Actinokineospora baliensis: one gene and its partner. The protein of the gene in region 1 interacts with the protein of each later gene in a pairwise test. Links are inferred from orthologs where the notes say so. Each region holds a gene or a part of one and is shown on either strand. Other genes may lie near its edges.

Region 1 (3,206 bases):
CTGCCGCGCGACGACCTGCCGAGCGCGGACTCGTGCCAGACCAAGGGCGCCAAGGACTCCCAGGGCTTCACCGCCTGCCTGCGCCAACTCGCCGGTGACGTCGCGGACGGGCAGTGCAAGACGGCGGAGTCACCCGCGGACGTCACCTGCACCCTGCCGCGGTCCTACACCGTCAACTACGCCCAACTCGGTTCGCGTGAAGAGGTCCAGGAGCTGTTCACCACCGAGCTCAACGCGATGACCGGCAGTGATCACGTCGTCGCGGACTGGCGCGGCAACGGACTCGGCGGCAGCTACCGCGCAGGGGTCAAGGACGGTGCCGGGGTCCTCGTCTTCACCGTCGCCGATCGTCCGCTCGTCGGATGGGTCTCGCGCACCGGGGCCCGCGACCTCACGCCGGACACCCTCGCCGACTTCTTCACCGCCGAGGTCCAGCCGGGTACCTAGTGGCCCGACCCAGTGCTAGCGCCGCCGGTTGCGCAGCGCCAGTATCCCGAAGACGATCGCCGCGACCAGCCCGCCGATGACGGCGATGTCGATCAGCGTGCTCTCCAGCGCGGACGGCGGTTCGATGGCCACACCCCCGATTGTGCCCTGCGCCTAGACTGCGTGGCGATGCGCATCACCGCTTTCCGTGCCCTGCTCGCCGACGAGTTCGGCGCCCCGCTGGCCGAGACCATCGCCCACGACCACGTTTTCGGCGCCCTCGGCGGCCGCACCGTCGAGCAGGCGCTTGACGCCGGGATCCCGGCGAAGGAGATCTGGCGGGTCGTCTGCGAGGTCTTCGAGGTACCACCCGAACGGCGCTGAGCGGCCGGGGCTCCGGCGTGTCGGTCCGCGGGGTCGAACAGGTGTTCGCTACTCTCCCATCCACAACGGCCCCGTTTGTCCACAGACCGGCGGTGCCCGCCGACAATCGTCGGTCCCTGCCCGTAGCGTGCTCGGCGTGAGCACGAAACAGACCCGAGGTGGATCGAAGATGCCAGCAGCACCCGACCGGGACAAGGCGCTTGAGCTCGCCCTGGCCCAGATCGACAAGAACTTCGGCAAGGGATCGGTGATGCGCCTCGGCGAGGAGGGCCGCGCCCCGATCGCCGTCATCCCGACCGGCGCCATCGCCCTCGACGTCGCCCTCGGCATCGGTGGCCTGCCGCGCGGCAGGGTCGTGGAGATCTACGGCCCGGAATCGTCCGGTAAGACCACCGTCGCACTGCACGCGGTGGCCAACGCCCAGCGCGCGGGCGGCATCGCGGCGTTCATCGACGCCGAGCACGCGCTCGACCCCGAGTACGCCAAGGCGCTCGGCGTCGACACCGACGCGCTGCTGGTGTCGCAGCCAGACACCGGTGAGCAGGCGCTGGAGATCGCGGACATGCTGATCCGCTCCGGTGCGCTCGACATCATCGTCATCGACTCGGTCGCCGCCCTGGTGCCGCGCGCCGAGATCGAGGGCGAGATGGGCGACAACCACGTCGGCCTGCAGGCCAGGCTGATGAGCCAGGCGCTGCGCAAGATGACCGGCGCGATGAACAACTCCGGCACCACCGCGATCTTCATCAACCAGCTGCGCGAGAAGATCGGCGTGATGTTCGGGTCCCCGGAGACCACGACCGGCGGCAAGGCGCTGAAGTTCTACGCCTCGGTCCGCCTCGACGTCCGGCGGATCGAGACCCTCAAGGACGGCGGCGAGCCGGTCGGCAACCGCACCAGGGTCAAGGTCGTCAAGAACAAGGTCGCCCCGCCGTTCAAGCAGGCCGAGTTCGACATCCTCTACGGCAAGGGCGTCAGCCGCGAGGGCTCGCTCATCGACATGGGCGTCGACCAGGCCATCCTGCGCAAGTCCGGCGCCTGGTACACCTACGAGGGCGACCAGCTGGGCCAGGGCAAGGAGAACGCCCGCAAGTTCCTGCTGGACAACCCGGACGTGGCCGACGAGATCGAGAAGCGGATCAAGGAGAAGCTCGGCATCGGTGCCAAGCTCGACGCCGACGAGACCGCCCCGGCCCCCGTCGAGTTCTGATGCCGGAGCACACCCCCCGGACCGAGGGGACCGGGTGGTGGCACGACCCCGACCCCGGGGCGGCGGCCGAGACCGCCCCGGGGACCTGGTGGTCGGACACGACCGAGCCACCCGAGCCCGTCGCGGACGGGCAGTGGTGGGCGGAGCAGCCTGCTGCGCGCCCGAAGGCCCGGAGGTCCACTGAGGACACCGGGTCCGAGCCCGTGCGGCGCAAGAGGAATCCCCCCGCCGAGGTGTCGCCGGAGGACCAGGACCCCAGCGGTTCCACCGGAAAAGTGGGGCGAGCGCGGCAGAAACCAGCCGCTCGCCCCGAGCGGGGGCGAGCTGGCGCTGGGGAGTCTGTTGAGGCGCCGCCGGAAACCCAGGACCCCACCGGTGCCGCCCTTCGGGAGTCTGGCGGGGAAGTGGGGCGGGTGCGTCAGAAGTTGGCCGAGTTGCCAGCCGCACCCCGCCCCGAGCGGGGCCGATCCGGCGCGTCTGGCGCCAGGGAGCTCGTTGAGGCGCCGCCAGAAACCCAGGGTCCCACCGGTGCCGCTCGTCGGGAGTCCGGCGGGGAAGTGGAGCGGGTGCGGCGGAAGCTGGCCGAGTTGTCGGCCGTGCCCCGTCCTGAGCCGGAGCCTGACACCGGGGACGGGGAGGCGGGGGCTGGTCGGCGGGGTCGCCGGGAGCGGGAGCTCACGCCGGATGAGGTGGCCGCCAAGGCTCGGGACATCTGCTACCGGCTGCTGGCCGCCCGCGACCGGACCAGGGTTGAGCTCGCGCAAGCGCTGCGGCGCAAGGAGATCCCCGATGACGTCGCCGAGGTGGTGCTCGGGAAGTTCGACCGGGCCGGGCTGATCAACGACGCCGCGTTCGCCGAGAGTTGGGTGCGGTCGCGGCACACCCACCGCGGGCTGGGGCGGCGGGCGCTGGCGACGGAGCTGCGCCGCAAGGGGGTCGACGACGAGATCGTGGCCGAGGCGGTCGCGGCGGTGGACACCGACGCCGAGCAGGAGCGCGCCGCGGAGCTGGTCGACAAGAAGCTGGGCGGCATGCGCGGCCTCGACGAGCAGACCAAGGTCCGCCGCCTCGTCGCGATGCTCGCCCGCCGCGGCTACGGCGAGGGGATGGCCTACCGGGTCGTCCGCGCCGCCCTCGACGCCGACACCGCGCACGACTAGAAGCAACCGCGCCGTCACGCCGGGTG
Region 2 (3,272 bases), 4.2 Mb from region 1 along the record:
GCACCGCCCTGGAGGAGGGCGAGATCCGCCTGGCCCGCCGCGACGGCGTGGTCGTCTACCCGGCCCGCTTCCAGTTGGTCCTGGCCACCAACCTCTGCCCCTGCGCCCCACCAAGAGACGCCGACTGCGTCTGCCCACCCCAGGTCCGCAGGCGCTACACCGCCCGCCTCTCCGGCCCCCTCCTGGACCGAGTAGACCTCCGAGTCCGCATGCGCCCCATCACCGCCATGTCCCGCACCCTCGACCCCGAACCGGAGTCCACCACCACAGTCCGAACCCGGGTGGCCGAGGCCAGAGCCAGAGCCACCCACCGCTGGTCCCCCCACGGCTGGCGCACCAACGCCGAAGTCCCCGGCCCAGCCCTCCGCCGCGAGTTCGCGCTGCCAAGGGAAACCACCGCCCTCCTGGACCGAGCCCTGTCCACCGGTGCAGTGACCGCCCGAGGCGCCGACCGCTGCCTCCGAGTCGCCTGGACCCTCGCCGACCTGGCCAGCCACCCCCAACCCACCCGAGACCACGTCACCGCCGCCCTCGACTTCCGCGACCGAAAACTCACCTGACCCGCCCTGCCCTCGGGAGCCCGCCCTGCTCCGCCCAGCCTTCGGCCGCGAGTGGCCTGGAGCTTGGCGGATCTGCAGGGCGCCTCGACCCCCGCGCGATCACGTCGCCGCTGCGCTTGAGCCGTGATCGAAAGCTCACCTGATCCGATCACCCACCCAGGAGTCCGCCATGCCCGCCCAAACCTTCCGCCGCGAGTGGCCTCGCCGCTCGCCGACCACTCCCAGCCCAGCCGAGACCACGTCACGGCCGCCCTCGACTTCCGCGACCGAAAGCTCACCTGACCCGCCCGCCCGCCGCCGTGAGTGGCGTCGATCTTGGCGGACCTAGTGGGAGCACCCCGATCCACCGCGCGATCACGTGGCCGCTGCGCTCGAGTTCCGTGATCGCATAGTCGCCCATTTCCTCTGTCCAAGCCGGATCAGCCTGTTTCTGGCTGCTCTGATCATTGTCATTTCGTGTGAAACCAAGGAGTTCGTGATGAGTCATGTCGTGGTTCCCGCGCGCCTTCTTCCCGGTGAGTGGCGGGTTGTGCCGACCAGATCCGGGGGAGTGCGGGCGAAGTTCGTCGTGGGTCGTAGGCGGGTTGTGCGTGGGGAGTGGGGGAGGGGCCGTGGATGAGGTTCGGTTGGCTCGGGCCTACTTGTCCCGGGTTGCGGAGCCGCCCGCGGGGGCGTTGGGGGTGTTGGTCGAGCACCTCGGGCCGGTGGAGGCGGCTGGGTTGGTTCGGCGCGGGGAGGTTCCTCGGGCGGTGTTGGACGAAACCTCTGCGCGGGCGGGGGTGGAGGTCGCAGCGGCGGATTTGGAGCGGGCGGCTGCGGCTGGGATTCGGCTGGTCACGCCGGAGGATGAGGAGTGGCCTGCTTGGCCGCTGCTGTGCCTGGCGAACGCGCGGGATCGGGGGCTTCGGTGGGCGGCGCCGCCGTTGGCGTTGTGGGTTCGGGGGCCGGCCCAGCTCGATGAAGTCCTGGGGCGGTCGGCGGCGATCGTTGGGGCTAGAGCGGCGACCTCGTACGGGGAGCACACGGCGGCGGAGTTCGCGTATGAGCTGGCTGGACGGGGTGTCACCGTGGTCTCGGGTGCGGCTTTCGGCATCGACGGCGCGGCGCACAGGGGGGCGTTGGGGGCTCAGGGGACAACGCTCGCGGTTCTGGCTTGTGGGGCGGACATCAGCTACCCGGCGGCGCACACGACGTTGCTCAACCACGTCGCGAAGCAGGGGGCCGTGATCAGCGAGTACCCGCCGGGGACGACTCCGGCGAAGTACCGGTTCCTGGTGCGCAACCGCCTGATCGCCGCGCTGGCCGTCGGCACGGTCGTGGTCGAGGCCGGTCGGCGCAGCGGGGCGCGCAACACCGCCGCTTCGGCCGCGGCGCTGGGCAAGCCCGTGCTGGCGGTCCCCGGGCCGGTCAGTTCGCCGATGTCGCAGGGGTGCCACGACCTGATCCGCTCCGGCACCGCGACCCTGGCCACCTCCGTCCCGGACATCCTGGAGGCGGTCGGCGCCATCGGCGACGTGGCCGACCCGCGAGCGCCCTCGCCCCCGCGCCCGACCGACGGCCTGGCCCCGCAGGCGGTCCAGCTGCACGACGCACTGTCCCGCTCGTCCCCGGCACCACCCGACCACCTGGCCCGCGCCTGCGGCGTCCCGCTGGAACGGGTCCGAGCCCTGCTCCCCGAGCTCGAACTCGTCGGCCTGGCCAGGCGCACCGAGGAGGGCTGGTTGGGCACCTGAGGAATGCGGAGTTGATGTTCGTGGGCGCGGGGGGTGTGGCGATGCTTGACCACGCCTGGCTCGTGCCGCAGCGTGGCGGGGTGTCACGTGCTGGTGGTCGAGCAGGCAGAGGTCGAGGGGGGCAGAACCCCCGGGCGGACCTGCTCGCCGTACGGGATCGGCTGCCGGAGCCGGTGCGCGCCGCCCTGGTCCAGTACGAGCGGCATCTCACGCACGAACGGGGGCACTCCCCCCACACGGTCCGCGCCTACCTGGGGGACGCGGTGTCCCTCTTGGGCTTCCTGGCCGGAATCGACTCGCCCGCAGGCCCTCGATCGGGTGAATTCAGTCCACCGTTGGGCGAAGCGGGACGGCCGGGGGATGCCGGGGACGGGGTGGTCAGCGGGGGTGGTCACCGACCAGGCACAGCGGGTGCCATTGCGCAACTTGCCAGGATGGCGGGAAACGGCGACTCCGTTCCGTACGACGATGGTGACTGTGGCGACCCGAATCCGAGCGCTGACCCCGCCGCCGGGGAATCCGGCGCCCTCCGACCGGCGTTGGACGACGACGTGGCAATGACCGAGGTACCCGTCCCGGCCGGGGCTCGCGAGCGGGCGGGCGCGACCGGGCTCGCCGGGGTGGATGTGGAGTTGCCCGGCCTGCGCGCGTGGTTGGCCGCCCAGCACGCCGCCGGGGTCGGGCGGACGACGCTCGCGCGGCGCGCGGCGGGGGCGCGCGGTTTCACCGCGTGGGCGCACCGGGAGGGGTACCTGTCGGCCGACGCCGGGGCGCGACTGGTGGCGCCCAAGCGCCAGCGCGTGCTGCCGTCGGTGTTGCGCCAGGACCAGGCCGACGGCGTGATGCTGGCCTCAGCGGCGGGCGCGCGCGAACAGGACCCGGTCGCGCTGCGTGATCACGCCGTGGTCGAGCTGCTGTACGCGACCGGGGTTCGCGTCTCCGAGCTGTGCGGACTCGACGTGACCGACCTCGACCTGCG

The links.
Region 2: the proteins of recA (region 1) and dprA interact in binary tests that used the Bacillus subtilis proteins (3 or more experiments, as listed by UniProt). The link is inferred for Actinokineospora baliensis from one-to-one orthologs.

The regions. Positions count from the first base shown.
Region 1 is NZ_JAFBCK010000001.1:7,455,323-7,458,528, reverse strand. What follows is about bases 103-2,999. They hold recA (recombinase RecA), read left to right. Parts: upstream 103-979; coding sequence 980-2,020; downstream 2,021-2,999. Other genes in these bases: JOD54_RS34905 (regulatory protein RecX), read left to right, coding at 2,710-2,999; JOD54_RS32800 (DUF3046 domain-containing protein), read left to right, coding at 616-810; JOD54_RS32805 (Hsp70 family protein), read left to right, coding at 103-447. Also shown: more of JOD54_RS32805, read left to right, coding at 1-102; more of JOD54_RS34905, read left to right, coding at 3,000-3,180. UniProt on the Bacillus subtilis protein: Multifunctional protein involved in homologous recombination, DNA repair and competence.
Region 2 is NZ_JAFBCK010000001.1:3,239,317-3,242,588, forward strand. What follows is about bases 270-3,232. They hold dprA (DNA-processing protein DprA), read left to right. Parts: upstream 270-1,171; coding sequence 1,172-2,293; downstream 2,294-3,232. Other genes in these bases: JOD54_RS15505 (YifB family Mg chelatase-like AAA ATPase), read left to right, coding at 270-560; JOD54_RS35050 (hypothetical protein), read right to left, coding at 2,377-2,508; JOD54_RS15520 (tyrosine recombinase XerC), read left to right, coding at 2,851-3,232. Outside these bases: more of JOD54_RS15505, read left to right, coding at 1-269; more of JOD54_RS15520, read left to right, coding at 3,233-3,272. UniProt on the Bacillus subtilis protein: Protein that helps load RecA onto ssDNA during transformation. Binds cooperatively to circular ssDNA, is able to bridge different segments of DNA. Favors the loading of RecA onto SsbA- or SsbB-coated ssDNA and formation of RecA-DNA filaments.